Regions from separate parts of the Streptomyces sp. NPDC107522 genome, predicted to be linked through region 1. Evidence: riboswitches for the same ligand, from Rfam matches in the RefSeq annotation. Region 1 holds a riboswitch; each other region holds the start of a gene.

Region 1 (7,087 bases):
GACCTGCGCACGTTCCCCACCCTTGTCGACCCGCCGGAACCGCAGGAGAGTACAACGCGTCGCCGACAGCGCCGCTCCTCGGGGCGGGGACAGGCTCAGTCCTCCGGTGGGAACACCGGCTCCCCGCTCCCCAGGATCGTGATCACGATCGCCTCCACCGGGCAGCTCTCCGCCGCGGCCAGGATCTTCTCGTTCGCGTCGGTCTCCGGGTCGGCCGGATGGGACTGGCGGCCGGTGTCGAGGCGGAAGCCGTCGGGGGCGTGGTGGACGCACTGGGCCGAGCCGATGCACACCGACCGGTCGACCTCGACGTGCCAGCGGTCGCCCATGTCCCCTCACGCCTCCCAGCCGGCCGGAAGGTGGATCATCTTGTGCTCCAGGTATTCGCCGTAGCCCTCGGGGCCGAACTCGCGCCCCAGGCCCGAGTTCTTGTAGCCGCCGAACGGGCCCAGCATGTCCAGGCTGAAGGTGTTCACCGAGTACGTGCCGGTACGGACCTGGCGGGCGACCTCGATGCCGTGGGCGGTGTCGGCCGTCCAGACGCTGCCGCTCAGGCCGTAGTCGGAGTCGTTCGCGATCTTCACGGCCTCGGACTCGTCGCCGTAGGGCAGGAGGCAGATCACGGGGCCGAAGATCTCCTCGCGTGCGATCCGCATCGAGTTGTCCACGTCTCCGAAGAGGGTCGGCTCGACGTACCAGCCCCGGTCCAGGCCCTGCGGACGCCCGCCGCCCGTCAGGATCTTCGCGCCCTCCTCCTGGCCGATGCGGATGTAGTCGAGGTTCCTGCGCTGCTGACGCTCCGCCACCAGCGGGCCCACCTGGGTCGCCGGGTCCAGCGGGTCGCCGACCACCAGCGCGCCCGCCGCCGCGGCGAAGGCCTCGGCGAACTCGTCGTAGCGGGAGCGGGGCAGGAGGATGCGGGTCTGGGCCACGCATGCCTGGCCGTTGTTCATCCACGCCGCCGGGACGACACCGGCGACCGTCGCCTCGACGTCCGCGTCCGGCAGGACGACGGCCGCCGACTTTCCGCCCAGCTCCAGCGTCACGCGCGTGAGATTGCGGGCCGCCACCTCCATCACGCGCTTGCCCGCCGCCACCGATCCGGTGAAGGAGACCTTGTCGATGCCCGGGTGCCCGACCAGGTACTCGCTCACCTCGCGGTCGGCCGGGAGGATGGACAGCACCCCGTCCGGCAGCCCCGCGTCCTTCGCGATCTCCGCCAGCAGGTAGGCGTCCAGCGGCGACTCCGGCGACGGCTTGAGCACCACCGTGCAGCCCGTGAGCAGCGCGGGCGCGAGCTTGGCGGCGGCGACGAACTGCGGGACGTTCCAGGGCACGACGGCCGCCACGACCCCGACCGGCTCGCGCCGCACGAGGATCTTCCCCAGCACGCCGTCGCGCCGCTCCTCGTACGTGAAGTTCCGCGCGACCGTGATCGCCGCGTCCCACACCATCATCGCGCCGAGCGCCTGGGCGAGGACGCTCCAGGAGTACGGGGAACCGTTCTCGGAGGAGATCACACGGGCGATCTCCTCGTGCCGCAGGGCGATGCCGTCCTTGATGCGGGTGACGACCTCGATCCGCTCGTCGAGCGACATCCGTGGCCAGGGGCCTTCGTCGAACGCCCGCCGCGCCACCGCGACCGCCCGGTCGACGTCGGCCGGCGAGGCGTGCGGCACGCGACCGATGACCTCCCCCGTGTGCGGCGAGATGACCTCGATGACGTCCTTGCCCAGGGGGTCGGTCAACTCCCCGCCGATGAACAGCTGTCCGTGTTCCACGAGCTCGGTCATGGCCGACGCCTCCTGCGGAGCTGGAGCGGGTTTCCTTGGTTTCTGACGCTGTTTCAGAACTGATACCAGTTCCACTACGAGGAGTCCACGGATCGCACATCACTCACGCCTACGCTGATCAAGTCGACGGGGAGGAACGGTGGATGACGGCAAACCGTGAGCGCAGGCGCGCGTGGGCGGTGTTCGCGACGGTCATGACGACGGCCGTCTGTGGTGTCGTATGGATGGCCTCGAACTGGGACGACGTCACGCAGGGCAACGGGGTGTCCGTCCACCGGGAGACGAAGAGCCCCGAGGAGATCAGGGAGTTCTGGACCCCGGAGCGGATACGGAACGCCAAGCCTGGGTGACTCAGGCTCCCATCGAAACCCGTTCTAGTTATAGTGGCCGTCGGTGGCCGGTGTGCGGCGATTGGGGAGCCCATGGCGCAGGTGTACGACCACGGCGGCGGCGTCCGGTCCCTCCAGGTCCCCATCCCTGACAACCCGCTCGGCCACACCCTCGTGTACGTCGTCGACACCGACCGCGGCCCGGTGCTCATCGACACCGGCTGGGACGACCCGGCCTCCTGGGACGCCCTCGCCGAGGGCCTCGCGGCGTGCGGCACCGCGCCCGCCGAGATCCACGGCGTGGTCATCACCCATCACCACCCCGACCATCACGGCCTGTCGGGCAAGGTGCGCGAGGCCTCCGGCGCCTGGATCGCGATGCACGCGGCGGACGCGGCGATCGTACGGCGCACCCGCGCGACCCGCCCCGAGCGCTGGTTCTCCTACATGGCGGACAAGCTCACCGCGGCCGGCGCCCCAGAAGCCCACGTGTCCCCGCTCCGCGCCGCCCGCCGCCCCCGCTCCCTGCTCGGCTTCTCCCCCGCCGCGCCCGACCGCGAGATCGTCCCCGGCGAGCTCCTCGACCTCCCCGGCCGCCGCCTGCGCGCCATCTGGACCCCGGGCCACACCCCCGGCCACGTCTGCCTGCACCTGGAGGAGGAGCACCCGGCCCGACTCCCGGGCCACGGCCGCCTGTTCTCCGGCGACCACCTGCTCCCCGAGATCACCCCGCACATCGGCCTGTACGAGGACCCCGACGACACGACCGTCACCGACCCCCTCGGCGACTATCTCGACTCCCTCGAACGCGTCGGCCGCCTCGAACCCGCCGAGATCCTCCCGGCCCACCAGCACGCGTTCACCGACGCGCCCGCCCGCGTACGGCAGTTGCTGACCCACCACGAGGAACGCCTCACCGGACTGCTGGCGTTGCTGTCCGAGCCCCTCACCCCCTGGCAGCTGGCCGAACGCATGGAATGGAACCGGACCTGGGACCAGATCCCCTACGGCTCACGGAACATCGCGATCGCCGAGGCCGAGTCGCATCTGCGGCAGCTGGTGAAGCTGGGGCGGGCGGAGGCGGTGGCGGGGAGTGAGCCGGTGACATACGTGGCGGTGTAATTCGATCGTGCCGCTGCGCTCCCGGCTGGTACCAACGGCCTCATGGACCCCATGGAGCAACTCCTCGCCGAACGTGCCTGCGAGCGCCTGATCCTCGACTTCGTCCACCGCCTCGACCTCGGCGAACCGGCCTCCGTCGCCGACCTGTTCACCGAGGACGGCCGGTGGGAGTGGCCTCCTCCGGGAGACGGTCGGCGTTCCGAGGGACGGAAGGCACTGCGGACGTACTTCGGCGCACGGCCGGCGGACAAACTCTCGCGGCGGATCATGTCCAACATCCGCGTCACGGTGACCTCCCCGGACACGGCCGAGGCCACGTCGTACTTCACGACGTACCGCGTCGAAGGCTGGACGGGCGGCATGGTGCCGGCCGGCCCGCCGGTCCAGGTCGGCCTCCCCCACTCTCGACTTCGCTCGAGCGGGGGGACCCCCATCGAGGACACCTTCCGTCGCATCGCCGGTCAGTGGCTGCTGGCCTCCCGCACCCTGCACCTGCCGTTCGGCGGCCCCATGCCGAGGGTCGACAGCTGAGCTATTCCGCGGACCGGTGCCCGCCTCCACTCGCGTCCACTAGCGCATGAACGTACGGATCAACTCCCCGGCGTCACCGAGGAGTTCGACCTCACGCCGAGTCATCGTCGGATTCTCCGCGCGGCGCCGCAGCGCCTGCGCCAGGCCGGCCTCGGTGAGGTCGCACGGGTCGGCGAGCAAGGCGGCCAGGAGGGGTCGGGCAGGTTCGGCGAAGGGTCCGTCGTCCACGGCGACCTGGGCGAGGATCACCGCGGAGGAGCCCCAGTCCAGGGCGGGGTCGCCGTCCCGTGCGTTGTCCCAGTCGATCACGTAGGGGCCGTCGGGCGTGAGGATGACGTTGTCGGGATGCAGGTCCAGGTGCAGCACCGAGCCCTGAGACCGGTGTGCGGGGACGCGGTGCAGTTGCCGCAGCAGGCGGGCGAGGATGCCGCCCGCCTCGTCCGCGCCCATCTCCCCCTCGGCCAGCGCCCGCAGCATCGTCGGCCCCGACAGCCGCTGCATCACCAGATCGGTCCGCGAGGAGTCGGCGAGCCGCACCCGCGGCGCCGGATAGCCGTGTTCGCGCACGTGCGCCATCACCGCGCCCTCGGCCGGCCCATCCCCGTACCCGTCCCGGAAGCGGCGCACCACCCACGCCTCGTCGAGTTCGTACACGTCCGCGGTACGCCCCGACCCGAGCAGTCTCCCCACGGTCCCCTCAGCCATGGCCCGAACCTACCCGCCCGCCCAGGCGGCCCTCAGGGGTTCGGTTACGGCCGGGTAGAGTGTCGGCGTCGTCATCACACCCGTACGGGGGGAAGCCGGTGCAAATCCGGCGCTGACCCGCAACCGTGAGCCACCCAGTGGCAAGCCGGATCGCCCCGCACGGGTCTTGTGACCGGCTCACGTGCACCGGCAACCGGCCGGCGCACGGCACCGTCGAGGTACGGAGCCGAGCCGCCCGGGGTCTCCCCTGTGCTGCCCGGTTCCCCTAGGGAAGGGCACCCGCCGATCATGTACGTCCGCCGCAGCGCCGCGGCCCTGGCCGCCGTCACCGTGATCGGCACGGCCACTGCCACGCCCGCAGTCGCCGCCGACTCGTCCCCGTCCGCGTCACCGTCCGTCGCGCTCCCCGCCGGGCTGTACGGCACGACCGACCCGACGTACGACGGTGTCTGGCGCCAGTCCCTCGCGCTGCTCGCCCAGGACACGGTGGGCGTGAAGCCGGCGGCGAAGGCCGTGGACTGGCTCACCGGGCAGCAGTGCGCCAGCGGGGCATTCGCCGCGTTCCGCGCCGACACCTCGAAGGCCTGCGACGCGAAGACCATGGTCGACACCAACAACACGGCCGCCGCCGTCCAGGCCCTCGCCGCGCTCGGCGGACACGACGCCGTGACCGGCAAGGCGGTGGCCTGGCTGAAGTCCGTGCAGAACAAGGACGGAGGGTGGGGGTACGCGGCGGGCGGCGCGAGTGACGCGAACTCGACCTCCGTGGTGATCGGTGCGCTCGCGGCCGTCGGTGAGAAGCCGGGCGACGTACGCAAGGGGGGCAAGTCGCCGTACGACGCCCTGGTGTCCCTCGCCCTCCCCTGCGGTGAGGACGGTGGCGGCGCCTTCGCCTACCAGCCGGACAAGAAGGGCAAGTTGTCGGCCAACGCGGATGCGACGGCGGCGGCCGTCGTCGGCGCGTTGGGCCAGGGCATGCTGACGGCGAAGGCGGGCGACAAGGCGGAGGCCGCCTGCGCCGACGGCTCCCGCCTCACCCCGGAGCAGGCAGCGGCCAACGGCGCCGCGTACCTCGGCAAGGAACTCGCCAAGGACGGCCACCTCACGTCCGCCCTCGCCGGCGCCGAGGACCAGCCCGACTACGGCAACACCGCGGACGCGGTCGTCGCACTCGCCGTACAGGGTGGTGAGGCGGCGGCCCAGAAGCCCCTGGAGTGGTTGGAGAAGAACGCCGCGTCCTGGGCGAAGCAGAGCGGCCCGGCAGCCTACGCCCAGCTGATCCTCGCCGCCGACGCGGCGGGCGCCGACCCCCGGGACTTCGCCGGCACGGACCTGGTCGAGCAGCTCAACGCGACGGGCCCGGCACCCCACAAGGCGGCGGACAAGGCCGCGGACGAGAAGGAGGAGGACGAGGACAGCCCCTTCGGCGTGTGGTGGTACGTCGGCATCTTCCTGGTCGTGGGCATCGGCATCGGCTTCCTGCTGAGCGGCCGCAACAAGGGCGGACGGCAGTGATACGCCGCGCGCTCGCCCCGCTCCTGGCCGCGCTGGTCCTCCTGACCGGCGCGGCCCAGGCCGCCCAGGCGACCGGCTACCGCTACTGGTCCTTCTGGGACCGCGACGGCGACACCTGGACCTACGCCACCCAGGGCCCCTCCACCGCCCGCCCCTCCGACGGCGACGTCCAGGGCTTCCGCTTCGCGGTGAGCGAGGACTCCAAGGACGCGGCCCGCCCGAGGGGCGCGGCGGTGTTCGAGGTGATCTGCGCGAGGACTCCGCCCCAGGACGGCAAGAAGCGGGTTGCTCTCGTCATCGACTTCGGTACGCCGGCTGACGCCCCGTCGGGCGAGACGCCACCGGCTCGACGTACGGCATGCGCGCGGGTGACCGCCGACGCGACAACCGCGGAAGCGCTCGCCTCCGTGGCCAGGCCGCTGCGGTACGACACGAACGCCCTGTTGTGCGCGATCGCGGGGTACCCGGAGAAGGGGTGCGGGGAGCAGGTGTCGGGGGCGAAGAAACCGACGGCCACCGAGAAGACGGACGAGTCGGACGGCGGCCCGTCGCTGGGCCTGGTCGCGGGGATCGCCGTAGTGGCCGTGTTGGGAACGGCAGCGCTGTGGCAGGCACGACGGCGGCGAGCGTGACGGCAGGCGGAGCCACCCAGCCTGCGGGCAGTCGTGCCGCTGGGGCGGCGCCCGTCCCTAAGAGGGGCGGCACCCGGCCGGCGCAGGCAAGCGTCCCAACCCCCCGCCCACAGCTGCACCCCGGTGCCTGGTGGCTCTGGTCCCTGTCCCTCGGCACCGCCGCAACCCGCACCACCAACCCCCTCCTCCTCACCCTCCTCATAGCAACCTCCGCCTACGTAGTAGCCACCTGCCGCCCCGACACCCCCACAGCCCGCTCCTACACCGCCTTCGTCAAACTCGCCCTCGCCGTCCTCCTCATCCGCCTCCTCTTCGCCACCGCCCTCGGCTCCCCCCTCCCCGGCACCCACGTGATCGTCACCCTCCCCGAACTCCCGCTTCCCCACTGGGCCCAGGGCATCCGCCTGGGCGGCAAGGTCACCGCCGAGACCCTCCTCAGCGCCCTCTACGACGGTCTGAG
Region 2 (7,087 bases), on a different contig from region 1:
CCGGATCGGCACGGGCACGGCGTTCTGCCGGGCCAGCAGCTCGGTGAGCCGTACCAGGACGGCTGTCTTGCCGACGCCGACGCCGCCGACCAGCAGATAGGGCCGGCGGTTGTCACGCTCCCGCAGCCGTTCGGCGATGACCTGGGCGACCTCCTCGCGGCCGACGATCTCGGCGGTGTCCGGTCCGGCGGTGGGCACCAGCCGACGGGGATCGACCCGGGCCTTGGCGAGGTAGCGCCGCTTGGTCCACCGGTACCACCAGAACAGGAAGAGCGCGGCGGCGACCGAAGCGGTGAGTACCGGCCCGATGAACCGCACGAGGGCGTCGACCCCCGGTTCGTCCTGCAGTTTTTCGATGGTCGTCGGACCGTCGGCGATCAGCATGTGCACACCCGCCCCGACCCAACCGAGCACCACGAGCGCGCCGAGTACCCACCCCGCCCTGGCCACGTTGGTGTACGAGATCCACCTGCGCCATTTCTTGGGACGCGTCGTGCCGCGGCGGGCCTCCAGACGGATCGTCAGCGAGTGCCAGTGGCCCACGAACCCGCGCCTGGCCCAGCTGCCCGCCCTCCTCGGAGCCAGCGTCGCCATCGGCGCGTTGCGCGGCCGCTCCTTGCCGGGCGGGCGGCGGACGACTCTCGTCATCATGCGTCTCCTTCCGAGAAGGGCTCTCGAAACGGAGGGACCGCGGGCGCCGACGCCTACCTCCATGGAAGCACTCCCAGCCCGCCCTGCAACCCGGTCGAAAAACCCCGGGCCCGCGGCCGTCCCCGTCCGGCAGACTCGGGCCCATGGACATCGTGATCCGGCAGGTGGAACCCGGAGAGTACGAGGCCCTCGGTGAGATCACCGCGCAGGCCTACCTCCAGGACGGGCTGCTCGACTTCGGGCACAGCGACGAGTACCTCGGCGAACTGAGGGACGTGGCCAAGCGGACGGCCGCCGCCGAGGTGCTGGTCGCCGTGGAGAACGGCCGCGTCGTCGGCGGCGTCACCTTCGTGCCGTCCGGCGGCCCCATGGCCGACATAGCCGGCCCCGGCGAGGCGGAGATCCGCATGCTGGCGGTCTCACGGGAGGCACGCGGCCGGGGCGTCGGCGAGGCCCTCGTGCGGGCCTGTATCGACCGCGCACGGGCCACGGACGGCTGCCTACGGATCGTCCTGTCGACCCAGCGCACCATGCACGGCGCCCACCGCATCTACGAACGTCTGGGCTTCGCTCGCACACCCGACCGGGACTGGAACCCGATCCCGCACCTCGACGACATCACTCTCCTCACCTATGAGTTGACGCTCTGAAACCACCGCGACACAACATCTGGGGGTGGCGTGGCGGGTGAGCACAAGATGTATGCTCATGCTCGCTGTCGCCGCAGGGGAATCCGGTGCGAATCCGGAACTGTCCCGCAACGGTGTACTTGTGCATGTCTTTTCCCGGAATCGTCGTGCGCAGGAGTCAGTCCGAGGACCTGCCGACAGTGCACCCGGCCATCCGGTCGGCGTGCCCTGACGTCCGGGCCTCGTGGAATGGGCCGGTGGACGCGACGCCGTGTGCGCTCGTGTGCTGCCCCCTGCCCTCGTGCGAGGCCCCCGTGCCGAGCGAGGGAGAGCCCCCACGTGACCATCGCGCCAGCAGACCCGGCCTCAGCAGTGCCGTCCGCGGCAATGGCGGCGACCGACGGTCCCGGTGCCGCGCTGCTGCGGATCCTGACCGAGCTGACCGCCGACCTCCCCGACGCCGACCCCGGCCGGGTCGCCGCCGCCGCGCTGCGCGGCCGGTCCGCCCGGGCCGACGAGGCCGAGTTGCGCGAGCTGGCCACGGAGGCGGCCGCCGGTCTCATCTCCGAGGACCCCGCTTACTCCCGGCTGGCCGCCCGGCTGCTGACCATCTCCATCGCCGCCGAGGCCGCCTCGCAGGGCGTGACGTCCTTCACCGAGTCCGTCGCGGTCGGGCACCGGGAGGGCCTCATCGCCGACCGGACCGCCGAGTTCGTGCGCCTGCACGCCGCCCGCCTGGACGCCCTCGTCGACCCGGCCGCCGACGACCGCTTCGGCTACTTCGGCCTGCGCACCCTGCACAGCCGCTACCTGCTCCGGCACCCCCTCACCCGCAAGGTCATCGAGACGCCCCAGCACTTCATGCTGCGTGTCGCCGCAGGCCTCGCCGAGGACGACACCGTCCGCGCCCTGGACGAAGTCGCCGCGCTCTACGGGCTCATGAGCCGCCTCGACTACCTGCCCTCCTCCCCCACGCTCTTCAACTCCGGCACCCGGCACCCCCAGATGTCGTCCTGCTACCTCCTCGACTCCCCGCTGGACGAGCTGGATTCCATCTACGACCGCTACCACCAGGTCGCCCGCCTCTCGAAGCACGCCGGCGGCATCGGGCTGTCGTACTCCCGCATCCGCAGCCGGGGTTCGCTGATCCGCGGCACCAACGGGCACTCCAACGGCATCGTCCCGTTCCTGAAGACGCTCGACGCCTCCGTCGCCGCCGTGAACCAGGGCGGCCGGCGCAAGGGTGCCGCCGCCGTCTACCTCGAGACCTGGCACTCCGACATCGAGGAGTTCCTGGAGCTGCGGGACAACACCGGTGAGGACGCCCGCCGTACGCACAACCTGAACCTCGCGCACTGGATCCCGGACGAGTTCATGCGCCGGGTCAACGCCGACGAGCAGTGGAGCCTCTTCTCACCGGCCGATGTGCCCGAGCTGGTCGACCTGTGGGGCGAGGAGTTCGACGCGGCGTACCGGAAGGCGGAGGCGGCGGGGCTCGCGAAGAAGACCATCCCCGCCCGTGACCTGTACGGCCGCATGATGCGCACCCTCGCGCAGACCGGCAACGGCTGGATGACCTTCAAGGACGCCGCCAACCGCACCGCCAACCAGACGGCCCTGCCCGGCCATGTCGTCCACTCCTCGAACCTCTGCACCGAGATCCTGGAGGTCACCGACGACGGGGAGACGGCGGTCTGCAACCTGGGGTCGGTCAACCTCGGCGCCTTCGTGGACGGGAACGACATCGACTGGGAGCGGCTGGACGCCACCGTCCGCACCGCCGTCACCTTCCTCGACCGTGTCGTCGACATCAACTTCTACCCGACCGAGCAGGCGGGCCGGTCCAACGCCAAGTGGCGCCCGGTGGGCCTCGGCGCGATGGGCCTGCAGGACGTCTTCTTCAAGCTGCGTCTGCCCTTCGACTCCCCCGAGGCCAAGGCGCTCTCCACCCGCATCGCCGAGCGCATCATGCTCGCCGCGTACGAGGCGTCCGCCGACCTGGCCGAGCGCAGCGGCCCGCTGCCGGCCTGGGAGAAGACGCGTACGGCCAAGGGTGTCCTGCACCCCGACCACTACGACGCCGAGCTGAGCTGGCCGGAGCGCTGGGCGGCCCTGCGCAAGCGGATCGCGACAGTCGGCATGCGCAACAGCCTCCTCCTCGCCATCGCGCCGACCGCCACCATCGCCTCCATCGCCGGCGTCTACGAGTGCATCGAGCCGCAGGTCTCCAACCTGTTCAAGCGCGAGACGCTCTCCGGCGAGTTCCTCCAGGTCAACTCCTACCTGGTGAAGGACCTGAAGGAGCTGGGCGTGTGGGACGCCCGCACCCGTGAGGCCCTGCGCGACTCCAACGGCTCGGTGCAGGACTTCGCCTGGATCCCGGCGGACGTGCGGGCCCTGTACCGCACGGCGTGGGAGATCCCGCAGCGCGGCCTGATCGACATGGCGGCGGCGAGGACCCCGTTCCTCGACCAGTCCCAGTCCCTGAACCTCTTCATGGAGACGCCGACCATCGGCAAGCTCTCCTCGATGTACGCGTACGCCTGGAAGCAGGGCCTGAAGACGACGTACTACCTGCGCTCGCGCCCGGCGACCCGCATCGCCCGCGCGGCACAAGCCCAAGCTCAGCCCGAGAAGACCATCCCCGTCCAGCAGGTCGCCGAGCCCGACGCCGTCGCCTGCTCCCTGGAAAACCCCGAGTCCTGCGAGGCCTGCCAGTAATGTCCAACCAGAACCTGCTCGACCCCGGCTTCGAGCTGACTCTCCGCCCGATGCGCTACCCCGACTTCTACGAGCGCTACCGGGACGCCATCAAGAACACCTGGACCGTCGAGGAGGTCGACCTCCACTCGGACGTCGCCGACCTCGCCAAGCTCAGCCCCGCCGAGCAGCACCTCATCGGCCGCCTGGTCGCCTTCTTCGCGACGGGCGACTCGATCGTGGCGAACAACCTGGTGCTGACGCTGTACAAGCACATCAACTCCCCGGAAGCGCGCCTGTACTTGTCGCGCCAGCTCTTCGAGGAGGCCGTGCACGTCCAGTTCTACTTGACCCTCCTCGACACCTACCTCCCCGACCCGGAGGACCGCGCGGCGGCCTTCGCGGCCGTGGAGAACATCCCCTCCATCCGCGAGAAGGCCGAGTTCTGCTTCAAGTGGATGGACTCGGTGGAGAAGCTCGACCGGCTGGAGTCCAAGGCGGACCGCCGCCGCTTCCTGCTCAACCTGATCTGCTTCGCCGCGTGCATCGAGGGCCTGTTCTTCTACGGCGCCTTCGCGTACGTCTACTGGTTCCGCAGCCGGGGCCTGCTGCACGGTCTGGCCACCGGCACCAACTGGGTGTTCCGCGACGAGACGATGCACATGTCCTTCGCGTTCGAGGTGGTCGACACCGTCCGCAAGGAGGAGCCGGAGCTCTTCGACGACCAACTCCAGCAGCAGGTCACCGACATGCTGAGGGAGGCCGTCGAGGCCGAGCTGCAGTTCGCGCGCGACCTGTGCGGTGACGGCCTCCCGGGCATGAACACCGACTCGATGCGGCAGTACCTGGAGTGTGTCGCCGACCAGCGCCTGACGCGCCTCGGCTTCGCTCCGGTGTACGGCTCCGAGAACCCCTTCTCCTTCATGGAGCTGCAGGGCGTTCAGGAACTCACCAACTTCTTCGAGCGGCGCCCGTCGGCGTACCAGGTCGCCGTGGAGGGCACGGTCGACCTGGACGAGGACTTCTAGCCCGCGGCTACTTCAACGCCACCGCGTCCCCGGCCGACACGACCCGCGCGGTCGTCGTCGTGCCGGGGAAGTACCAGCGCCAGCTGCCCGCCGAGGTGACGGTGACCTTGGTGCTGAGCTTGCCGTGGGTGCCCGTCGTCACGGTCTTCACCGTGCTGTAGTGGGCGCCCCCGGCGGGCCGGAACTGCAGCTTGACCGGCTGCCCGGTGTACCCGTGGTACTCCAGGTTCTCCCAATTGGCCCGCGTCAGCTTGCCGTTGACGGTGAGCGAGGCACCCTTGGCGACGGGCTCGGGGGTCGCGTCGGTGGTGAGCTTCGAGGCACGCTTGACCTTGTAGAGGGCGATACGGTCGGAGATCCAGTAGTCGCCGTCGTTCGCCTTGACGGTCGCGTTGACCTGCCACTCGCCGGCGACCCTGTTGGAGTCGATGTCGTCGCTGTGAGGGATCCAGGCGGGGTCGATGGTCATCGTGCCCGTGCAGACGGACGTGGTCGCGCTCTTCTTCACACAGGACGAGTCACCGTCCCAGGTCGCGAAGCCGTACGCGTTGGACGTGTTGAACGTGCTCAGATCCGTGATCTTCTTGACGCCCGAATCGTCCGTGATGGTGATCGCGATCGGGTACTTCACGGTCTTCGTCGTGCCGACGATGACGTTCTTGCCGTTGTTGACGACGGTCTTGGTGACCCGGATGTCGCCCTCGCCCTCGGCATGGGCGCCAGTGGCCGTGAGCAGGGCCAGGGCTGCCGCCCCGCCTGCCACGGCCCACAGTCTGTGTCTCATGATCCTCCCCTGTTGGTGCAGGAGAGGTTACGCCGCCCGCGCGAAGCGCTGTCGGCGGGTGTGACGCTCCTGGGCCTCCCTGATCTGGCGGTCGATGCGCCGGTCGCGCATGATCCCGATCACTGACGGGAGGACCAGGAGGACGAACATGCCGAGAACGGTGAGCATGGAGATCAGTCCTTCTGTCTGTTCCGTAGTCATGACACCACTGTCGCGCCTGACACTCCTTACGAACAGTGGCAGGACTGCCGTAGAACCTCGATTTACTGCCACCGATGAGGCACACTTGGCAGCATGCTGAAGAACGTCGCCGCCGTCCTCGTCGATGGTGTGCATCCCTTCGAACTGGGCGTCGTCTGCGAGGTGTTCGGCCTCGACCGGAGCGACGAGGGCCTGCCCACGTACGACTTCGCCGTCGTCTCGGCGGAGGGGCCGTCGCTCGGTACGCATGTCGGCGGGCTCACCGTCTCCACGTCGTACGGGCTCGAGCGCCTGGAGGAGGCCGACCTGATCGCCGTACCGGCCTCGGACGCGAACGTCACCCGCGACTATCCGCCCGACCTGCTCGACGCGCTGCGCCGGGCCGTCGACCGAGGCGCCCGGGTGCTCAGCGTCTGCTCCGGTGTCTTCGTGCTGGGCGCGGCCGGGCTGCTCGACGGGCGGCGCTGTGCCGCCCACTGGCGGCACGCCGAGCTGCTCGCCCGGCGTTTTCCGCGGGCGGTCGTCGAGCCGGACGTGCTGTACGTCGACGCCGACCCGGTGATCACCTCCGCCGGCACGGCGGCCGGCATCGACGCCTGTCTCCACATCGTGCGCAAGGAGCAGGGCCCCGAGGTCGCCAACAGGATCGCCCGGCGCATGGTGGTGCCGCCGCACCGGGACGGCGGACAGGCCCAGTACATCGAGCGCCCGCTGCCCCGCGCCCAGTGCGACACCGTCGGCGAGGTGCTGGCGTGGATGGAGCGGCACCTGGACGAGGAGGTCACCGTCGAGCAGCTCGCCGAGCGTGCGCACATGTCGCCGCGCACCTTCGCCCGCCGCTTCCAGCAGGAGACCGGCACGACTCCCTACCGCTGGATCCTGCGCCAACGGGTGCTGCTGGCCCAGCAGTTGCTGGAGGCGACGGACGAGACGGTGGACGCGATCGCCGGCCGGACAGGGTTCGGCACGGCGGCCGCGCTGCGCCACCAGTTCGTACGGGCGCTGGGGACGACCCCGAACGCCTACCGCAGGACGTTCCAGGGACCGACCGCCGCGTGACCGTGACGGCCGGCGCTAGTCCCTCGGCACCGGCC
Region 3 (7,087 bases), on a different contig from region 1:
GGCGAGTGGCGTCGCCGAACCGGGACAGCCAGCGCGGTGAGTGCACGCCGAAGTCGGTGCCGGCGTACGCCCGCAACTGCTGCTTGAACTCCTCGAAGGCCGGCGGGACCGCACGGTCCTCGGCCACCCCCTCGGCAGGCACGATGACGCGGTACACCCCGTCCCCGAGGGGCCCGAGACCGAACCTCTTCTGGGTCTTGCGGACCTCCCCGACGACGGCGGCGACCGTCGCCGGATCCTCGGTCACCTCCATCTCACCCAGCAGCGTCTCGACCCTGCTGGGCTCACCGGGGAAGCCGACGCCGAGCAGCCTGCGCACCGTGCTGCGGCCGCCGTCGCAGCCGACCAGGTAGCGCGAGCGCAGCCGCGTGCCGTCTGCCAGCTCGGCGGTCACCCCGTCCTCGTCCCGGCTCAGCCCGACCAGCTCGCAACCGCGCCGGATCTCCACGCCGACCTCGGCGGCGTGCTCGGCCAGCAGGCGATCGGTGGTGGGCTGCGGGATCCCGAGGACGTACGCGTGCGCGCTGTCCAGCCGGACCGGCGAGGGCTTCTCGATCCCGGCGAAGAAACCGCCCACCGGGTACTGCCTGCCGTGCGCGAGGAACCGCTCCAGCAGACCGCGCTGGGCCATCACCTCGATGCTGCGCACATGCAGCCCGAGCGAGCGGACCACCTTGGTCGGCTCCGCCTCCTTCTCCAGCACGACCACGTGCACGCCGTGCAGCCGCAGCTCGCAGGCCAGCATCAGGCCGGTCGGTCCGCCACCGGCAATGATCACGTCGATCATCACAACCCCCTGTCCTCGGCGGGAGATTCTGCAGGAGGACGGGGGCCTTGCCGCAAGGCCCCCAGTGCGCTATACGTTGAGAGTGGCAAGGAGTGGGTGACCTCCTTGCCTTTGTCTTTTTCAGCGGTAGCGGCGGTACGCGGTACGTCAGCCTTCGGCCGCCGTGTGCGCCGCCGCCAGGGCGGCCAGCTCGGCCGGATCCCGCGGACCGGGTGCCGTGTCGTCCAACAGGCCGTGCGCGCGGAGCAGTTGGGTCGCGGCGATGCCCCAGGGCAGCCGCAGCCCCGCCTGCTGCAGCAGGTCGGTGCGGGACAACATCGCGGCCGCGGGGCCGGTGCGCACCCCGGACGGGGTGAGGAGCGCCGCCTCGTCCGCCCAGCGCAGGGCCAGGTCGACATCGTGCGTGGCCATCACCACCGTCGTGCCGGACGTGCGCAGCCCTTCGAGGATGGTGAGCAGGCGTTCCTGACCGTCCGGGTCGAGCCCGGCGGTCGGTTCGTCCAGGATCAGCACACGGGGCCGCATCGCGACGGCGCCCGCGATGGCCGTGCGCTTGCGCTGCCCGTACGACAGCAGATGAGTGGGCCGGTCGGCCAGTGCCGAGATGTCCAGGGCGGCGAGCGCCTCGTCGACCCGGGCGCGCACCTCGGCGTCGGGCAGGCCGAGGTTCAGCGGGCCGAAGGAGACGTCCTGGGCGACGGACGCGGCGAAGAGCTGGTCGTCGGGGTCCTGCACCACCAGCTGGACGGTCGTCCGCAGCCGGGTCAGCCCCTTGCGGTCGTACCTGACCGGCGAACCCTCCACCGTGAGCCGGCCGCTGTCCGGCCGCAGCCCGCCGCTGAGCAGCCGCATCAGCGTGGTCTTGCCGGTGCCGTTGCGCCCGAGCAGCGCCAGTGCGCTCCCCTCGTGCACGTCGAAGTCGAGGTCGCTGAGGACGAGAGGGCCGTCCTCGTAGGCGTAGGACGTGCCCCGCAGGGCGACCAGGGAGGTGGGCTCGCTCATGGCAGGGCCCTTTCCAGTACGAGGGTGAGGGCGGCCAGCGCGATGAGAAGTGCGCAACTCGCGGCCGTGAAGCGGACGGAGACCCGGGCCTCGGGCACCAGGACGCGCAGGGTGCCGTCGTAGCCGCGCCCGGCGAGGCCGGCCTGGAGCCGGGCCGCCCGGTCGAAGGCCCGGATGAACGCGGTGGCGCCGAGCCCGGCCAGGGAGCGCCACTCCGCGGCCCGGCCGGTGTGCCCGAGGCGGGCGGCCTGGGCGTCCCGGATGCGCCGCAGGGAATCCAGGAGCAGGAAGCTCATGCGGTACGTCACCAGGGCGACGTCGACGACAGCCGCGGGCACGCCGGCCTTCACGAGGCGGGGCAGCAGGTCGGACATCGGGGTGGTGAAGGCGAACAGCAGCACTCCGAGGGAGGCGGCCGAGGTGCGCAGCAGCAGCTCACCGGCCCGCAGTGGACCCTCGTCGGCGAGCGAGACGAAGCCCTCCGGCCCGCCGACCTGGACCAGCAGCGTGGCCGCACCGGTCACGCAGAAGCCCAGCGGCACGCGGTAGGCGCGCCACAGCCGGCGGCCGGGCACGCCCGCCGGTCCCAGCAGCACGGTCAGGGCGGTGACCAGGACCAGTGCGGCTCCCGGCCACGGTGGCAGCGAGATCGCGAGCACGGTGAGGCCGAGCCCGAGCACGGCCTTGTCCACGGGGTGACGGCGGCGCCAGCGACTGCTGTGCGCCGCCGCGTCGATCGGCAGCACGCGGGCTCAGTCCTGTTGTTCGGCGGGAGACTTCCCGGTGGTCCCACTGGGCACGCTCCCGGCCGTCCCGCTGGGCACGCTCTTGGACTCCCGTTCCCGTTCCAGCGCTCGCTGCTCGCCCTGCCGTCGTCCGCGGTGCAGGCCGAAGTAGTAGGCGAGGACACCGGCGCCGAGGGCCGCCTGGAGGGAGAACAGAGCCGACTCGATCTCGCCGGACGGCGGCTCGTACAGCGGCGAGAACCACGGCTCGTAGTCCGGTTCGATCTCGGTGATCGCGGTCTCCGCCTCGCCGTCGGAGCCCGTGAACGGCTCCTCCTTGTGGTCGCCGAGGCCGAGAGCGAGCGGCAGCACGGCGAGCGCGGCGACGACGAGCAGCAGCAGGATGTTGATCTTCGTGTTCCTGCTCATCGGGCCACCGCCTCGGTCTCGGCGCGGGACTGCTTCTTGGCGAGGAGCACGCCCAACCGGGTCAGTTCGCCCCTGCTTGACTGCACCAGCAGCCGCATCACGAGCACCGTCAGCAGTCCCTCGCTCACTGCGAGCGGGAGCTGGGTGACGGCGAAGATGGAGCCGAACTTGCCGAGCGCGCCCAGGAATCCGCTGCTCGGGTCGGGAAAGGCGAGCGCCAGCTGGACGCTGGTGACGCAGTAGGTGGACAGGTCGGCGACGAACGCCCCGGAGAAGACGGCGACCATCAGCGGCACGTCGTACCGCCGCAGCAGCCGGTAGATGCCGTATCCGGCCCAGGGCCCGACTATCGCCATCGAGAACACGTTGGCGCCGAGCGTGGTCAGGCCGCCGTGCGCGAGCAGCAGCGCCTGGAAGAGCAGGGTGATGGTGCCCAGGACCGCCATGATCGGTGGCCGGAACAGGATGGCGCCAAGGCCGGTGCCGGTGGGGTGGGAGCAACTTCCGGTCACCGAGGGCAGCTTCAGCGCGGAGAGGACGAAGGTGAAGGCTCCGGAGGCGCCGAGGAGCAGCGTGCTCTCCGGGTGCTCCCTGACCTCACGGGTGAGGGAGCGGACTCCGTGGACGACGAAGGGCGCGGACGCGACGCCCCAGGCGACCGCGTGCGCCGGAGGCAGAAAACCCTCGGCTATGTGCATGGCTCAGCAGACCCTCTCCAGCACCTCGTGGATGGTTGACGCGCCTTGGCCGGTCTCCTGGCTGACGGGTACCACCGCCCGTGCCCCGCCTTCCCGGGCCCTAGGACCCAGTGGCTGCCCGTGAGGGCCGGAGCCGGACTTCCCGATTCACAGTGGCGAGGGCCGCACCGGCATCACACCGGATTTCCCGTTCACCAAGGCGTGGTGACAGTAGTGCCCGCACAGGTCGGCTGACAAGCGCGCCTGGGGGCGCGAAGGGGGCGTTCACCTGCTTCGAGATGAGGGGCTCGGCGGGAGCGCCGCTTGTGTGGCTTGGCTCGGGCGTTGCCTAGCCCGGCTTGGAAGGCCCCTTCGAGGACTTGTTCTTGACCTGGCCTTTCGGTGTCTTTTTCGTCCTGGTCGGCTCCGGATCGGCCTCGGCTTCCGGTTCCGAACCGGTCAACCGGGCGCAGTAGGCCGCCACATGCTCTTCCCCGCCCGCGGCCCGGACGAGGCGCTGCCATGCCGTGGCGTTCGGGGCGTGCCCACGGCTCTTGATCTTCTCGTAGGAGCGGCAGTGCGCTTCGACGTTCTTGGCCGTGTCGGGGTGCCGGGAGGGCGTGGTCGGTGTCGTGCCCGACTCGGCGGGAGGGGTGGGCTGTTCGCCGTCAGCGGCTGCCGCCGGGCCGCGGGTGCTGTGATGGGTGGCCGTACCGCCGGGGCCAGGGGTGCCGGCCCGCGGTGTGTCCACCACGCCGATGGAGGCGAAGGCGATGCCGCCCAGCAGCGCACTCGCGGCGACGGCGACGGCTCCGCCGCGTGCCCAGCGCCGCTTGGGGGGTTTCGGGCGCCAGTCGTCCCGGCGCCGGGTGCGCAGGTCCTGTTCGCCTGCCGTGCGCGCGCTGCGGAACGCAGCGACGGCCGCCTGCTCGGCGGTGGCGTCCAGGTCCTGCTCCCGCAGGGCCTCGCCGATCCGTTCCGCCGTCCTGTCCGGGGCGGACGCGTCGTCGAGGTCGCTCGCGGGGTGGGCGTGGGGTGCTGCCGGGCGCGAGGCGGCTCCGGGTTCGTGAGCCTCGCCGCTCAACGGTTGGCCTCCGTTTCGATCGGTGCCCATCTCGGTTCTCCCAGCGTCCGCGCGACCTCATGTGTCACCTCGCGCGGACCCGACTCCCGGGCCAGGCTCTTCAGACCGCGGCGGGCCAGAATCCGTACGACGGCGCGGGGTCTGCCCATCACTCTGGCGGCCGCGGGCTCGTCGAGGTGTAAGGCGTGGCGCAGCAGGACCGCCTCGGCCTGGCTGCGGGGCAGACGGGCGAGGAGGGCCGGGAGGGTCTCGGCGGACGGTGTCGCTCCGCGGGGCGATGTGCCCCGCTTCCGGAGGTGATCGAGCGCGTGGCGTCGGGCGATGCTCGCCGTCCAGCCGCGGAATCCATGACCGTCGCCGCGAAACCGTGGCAGCTCGCGGGCGATCTCCTGCCAGGTGGCGACGGCGATGGCCTCGGCGTCCTCGCCCGCGATCCCGCGCAGGTAGCCGAGCAGGCCCGGCCGGACCAGCCGGTACAGCGCGGCGAACGCGGCTTCGTCACCGTCCTGGGCCCGGGCCACCGCACTGCCCAACGTCACCTCGTCGGCCGCCATGTGCGCAGCAACCTCTCCTCGCCCCACAGCCGGTCGCGTCCCACTGGCCGGCCAACGCCCCGGAGCGTACGGCACGTTTCATGAGCGCCGGGCCGCTTCTCAGAGAATCGGTGGGGCTGTGTTTCACGGTCGATCCAGTGAAGTCAGGCCCGGTTGAGTCGGGCTGCGATTCCGTGACCGATCAGCAAATACATGACTGCGGGAAGTCCATAATTGAGGACGACGCGTAGGCCCTCTGTGTCCATCGTGAAAATGTCCTGGGACCACCAGGCCAGCCAGTCCGCCGTTCCCTGCACGAACGTGACGAACACGTTCGCCTGGTTCGCGTCGAGCAGGAACAGCAGGATCCACAAAACCAGTAGGCCTGCCGCGGTGTCGGCGATCGTGCAGACCGTCAGCGCCGCGCGCCGCCCGGTGGCCTGGCGGCGTACGAAGCGGTCCGGGTCCGAGGGCTGGTTGTGGGCGGGATATCCGGAAACCGGGTCCGTGTGACTCACGAGCAATTCCGATCTGACGAGGTGTCGTTTCGAAGCGGCCACTCGGGGGGTTTATCCGCTCCTCTTCAGCTCTGCGTCCTGCTCGCGTGTCCGCGTTACACCTCAATACCCGGCGCCCCAAATATGGCCGCCTATTCGGGCACTTACCCAAATGTTCGGGTGCGGTGGCACATTTGAGGACGGCGCGGGTCGAGCCCACGCTTCTGGTCCGGTGTGCAGCGAGGCCTTCCGGCCCTGCGCCCTACGAGGCGTCGCGGGCGCAGGTCGTGTCCGTGCCCCCGGCCGGTTCGCCGCCCTCCGTGCCGGGACGGCCGGCGCGGAGTTCGACGCAGCAGGCGCCGGGGTGGGGCGCCAGGACGGCCGTGGTGTCCCGGTCGCCCGTGGCGGCCAGGTAGCCGCACAGGAAGGCGTGGTTCATGCCGCAGACCAGCTCCGGTGCCTGGGCGGCGACGGGATGGAAGGGGCAGTTGTGCAGCACGGTCCGCCCGTCCCCGCCGTCCTCCGGATCGAAGCCGAAGGCCTCCAGGAACGCGGTGACATCGGCGGCGGGGGCCTCGGCGCCGAGCGCTTCGCCGCGCTCGTGGGCGACGCGCAGGGACGCCTCCTGGGCGCTCTCGCCGGGCCGCTGGGCGGTGATGGCCTGCGCCAGGAGCGAGGCCAGCAGCTCCTGACGGCGCGGCGGCAGGCTCAGCGCGAGCGTGTGCGGAGCGGGCTCGTACACCTTCGGCGCGCGGCCGACCCGGCGCGGCCTCGGCCCGCCGTGGCGGGCCTGCAGCAGCCCCGACGCCACCAGCTTGTCCAGGTGGAACGCGGCCAGCTTGCGGGAGATGCCGACCGCGGCGGACGCCTCCTCACGGGTCACCGGCCGGCGTGCCCGCCGTACGAACTCCAGCAGCCGGCGCCGCGACTCGTCGCCCAGGACGGCGAGCGCGGCCATGGCGTCGGCGCCGGTCGGAGGCGTGGACGCTGCTGCCGGGGGTTCGGACGTCACGCGCTCACCGTAACTCCGGCGGACCACCATCGGCGGGGGTACTCGGCACCTGTCTTGACCGGTGGCACGAATAAGACCAACAATTATTGGTGAAACAACTCACAGGTGAGGTGCCGTATGACGGTGCACAGTGAGCTACGCGATCCGCATCAGGCGAAACAGCCGGTCAGCGGCGCCCTGGCGGGCCCTTACGGGCACCCCTTCCATCCGATCCTGGTCACCGTCCCGATCGGCGCCTGGGTGTCGAGCCTGGTCTTCGACATCGCCTCCCGGATCGTCGACCGGCCCGGCTTCCTGGCCCACGGATCCGCCTGGCTGATCGCCATCGGCGTGATCGGCGC

The links. Region 1 has a riboswitch for cobalamin ahead of ACZ7L6_RS19210 (prenyltransferase/squalene oxidase repeat-containing protein). Riboswitches for the same ligand answer to the same signal wherever they lie in the genome.
Region 2: another riboswitch for cobalamin. It lies ahead of ACZ7L6_RS11045 (ribonucleoside-diphosphate reductase subunit alpha); the one in region 1 lies ahead of ACZ7L6_RS19210 (prenyltransferase/squalene oxidase repeat-containing protein).
Region 3: another riboswitch for cobalamin. It lies ahead of ACZ7L6_RS01005 (energy-coupling factor ABC transporter permease); the one in region 1 lies ahead of ACZ7L6_RS19210 (prenyltransferase/squalene oxidase repeat-containing protein).

What each region holds. Positions count from the first base shown of each region.
Region 1 covers NZ_JBVKAU010000005.1:449,428-456,514, reverse strand. Annotated here, with positions in the region: gene ACZ7L6_RS19245 (tetratricopeptide repeat protein) at 1-11, opposite strand, end outside; gene ACZ7L6_RS19240 (ferredoxin) at 96-329, opposite strand; gene ACZ7L6_RS19235 (aldehyde dehydrogenase) at 336-1,793, opposite strand; gene ACZ7L6_RS19230 (hypothetical protein) at 1,937-2,143, shown strand; gene ACZ7L6_RS19225 (MBL fold metallo-hydrolase) at 2,216-3,244, shown strand; gene ACZ7L6_RS19220 (nuclear transport factor 2 family protein) at 3,287-3,775, shown strand; gene ACZ7L6_RS19215 (phosphotransferase) at 3,815-4,480, opposite strand; cobalamin riboswitch at 4,516-4,657, shown strand; gene ACZ7L6_RS19210 (prenyltransferase/squalene oxidase repeat-containing protein) at 4,769-5,995, shown strand; gene ACZ7L6_RS19205 (SCO2322 family protein) at 5,992-6,627, shown strand; gene ACZ7L6_RS19200 (CbiQ family ECF transporter T component) at 6,741-7,087, shown strand, end outside.
Region 2 covers NZ_JBVKAU010000003.1:221,904-228,990, forward strand. Annotated here, with positions in the region: gene ACZ7L6_RS11035 (NACHT domain-containing protein) at 1-651, opposite strand, end outside; gene ACZ7L6_RS11040 (GNAT family N-acetyltransferase) at 795-1,301, shown strand; cobalamin riboswitch at 1,319-1,493, shown strand; gene ACZ7L6_RS11045 (ribonucleoside-diphosphate reductase subunit alpha) at 1,620-4,001, shown strand; gene ACZ7L6_RS11050 (ribonucleotide-diphosphate reductase subunit beta) at 4,001-5,008, shown strand; gene ACZ7L6_RS11055 (hypothetical protein) at 5,016-5,792, opposite strand; gene ACZ7L6_RS11060 (hypothetical protein) at 5,820-5,993, opposite strand; gene ACZ7L6_RS11065 (helix-turn-helix domain-containing protein) at 6,087-7,052, shown strand; gene ACZ7L6_RS11070 (bifunctional albaflavenone monooxygenase/terpene synthase) at 7,068-7,087, opposite strand, start outside.
Region 3 covers NZ_JBVKAU010000001.1:229,868-236,954, forward strand. Annotated here, with positions in the region: gene rox (rifampin monooxygenase) at 1-787, opposite strand, end outside; gene ACZ7L6_RS00990 (energy-coupling factor ABC transporter ATP-binding protein) at 935-1,789, opposite strand; gene cbiQ (cobalt ECF transporter T component CbiQ) at 1,786-2,535, opposite strand; gene ACZ7L6_RS01000 (energy-coupling factor ABC transporter substrate-binding protein) at 2,542-2,943, opposite strand; gene ACZ7L6_RS01005 (energy-coupling factor ABC transporter permease) at 2,940-3,641, opposite strand; cobalamin riboswitch at 3,672-3,855, opposite strand; gene ACZ7L6_RS01010 (hypothetical protein) at 3,970-4,704, opposite strand; gene ACZ7L6_RS01015 (RNA polymerase sigma factor) at 4,701-5,258, opposite strand; gene ACZ7L6_RS01020 (hypothetical protein) at 5,402-5,755, opposite strand; gene ACZ7L6_RS01025 (helix-turn-helix transcriptional regulator) at 5,997-6,746, opposite strand; gene ACZ7L6_RS01030 (DUF2231 domain-containing protein) at 6,864-7,087, shown strand, end outside.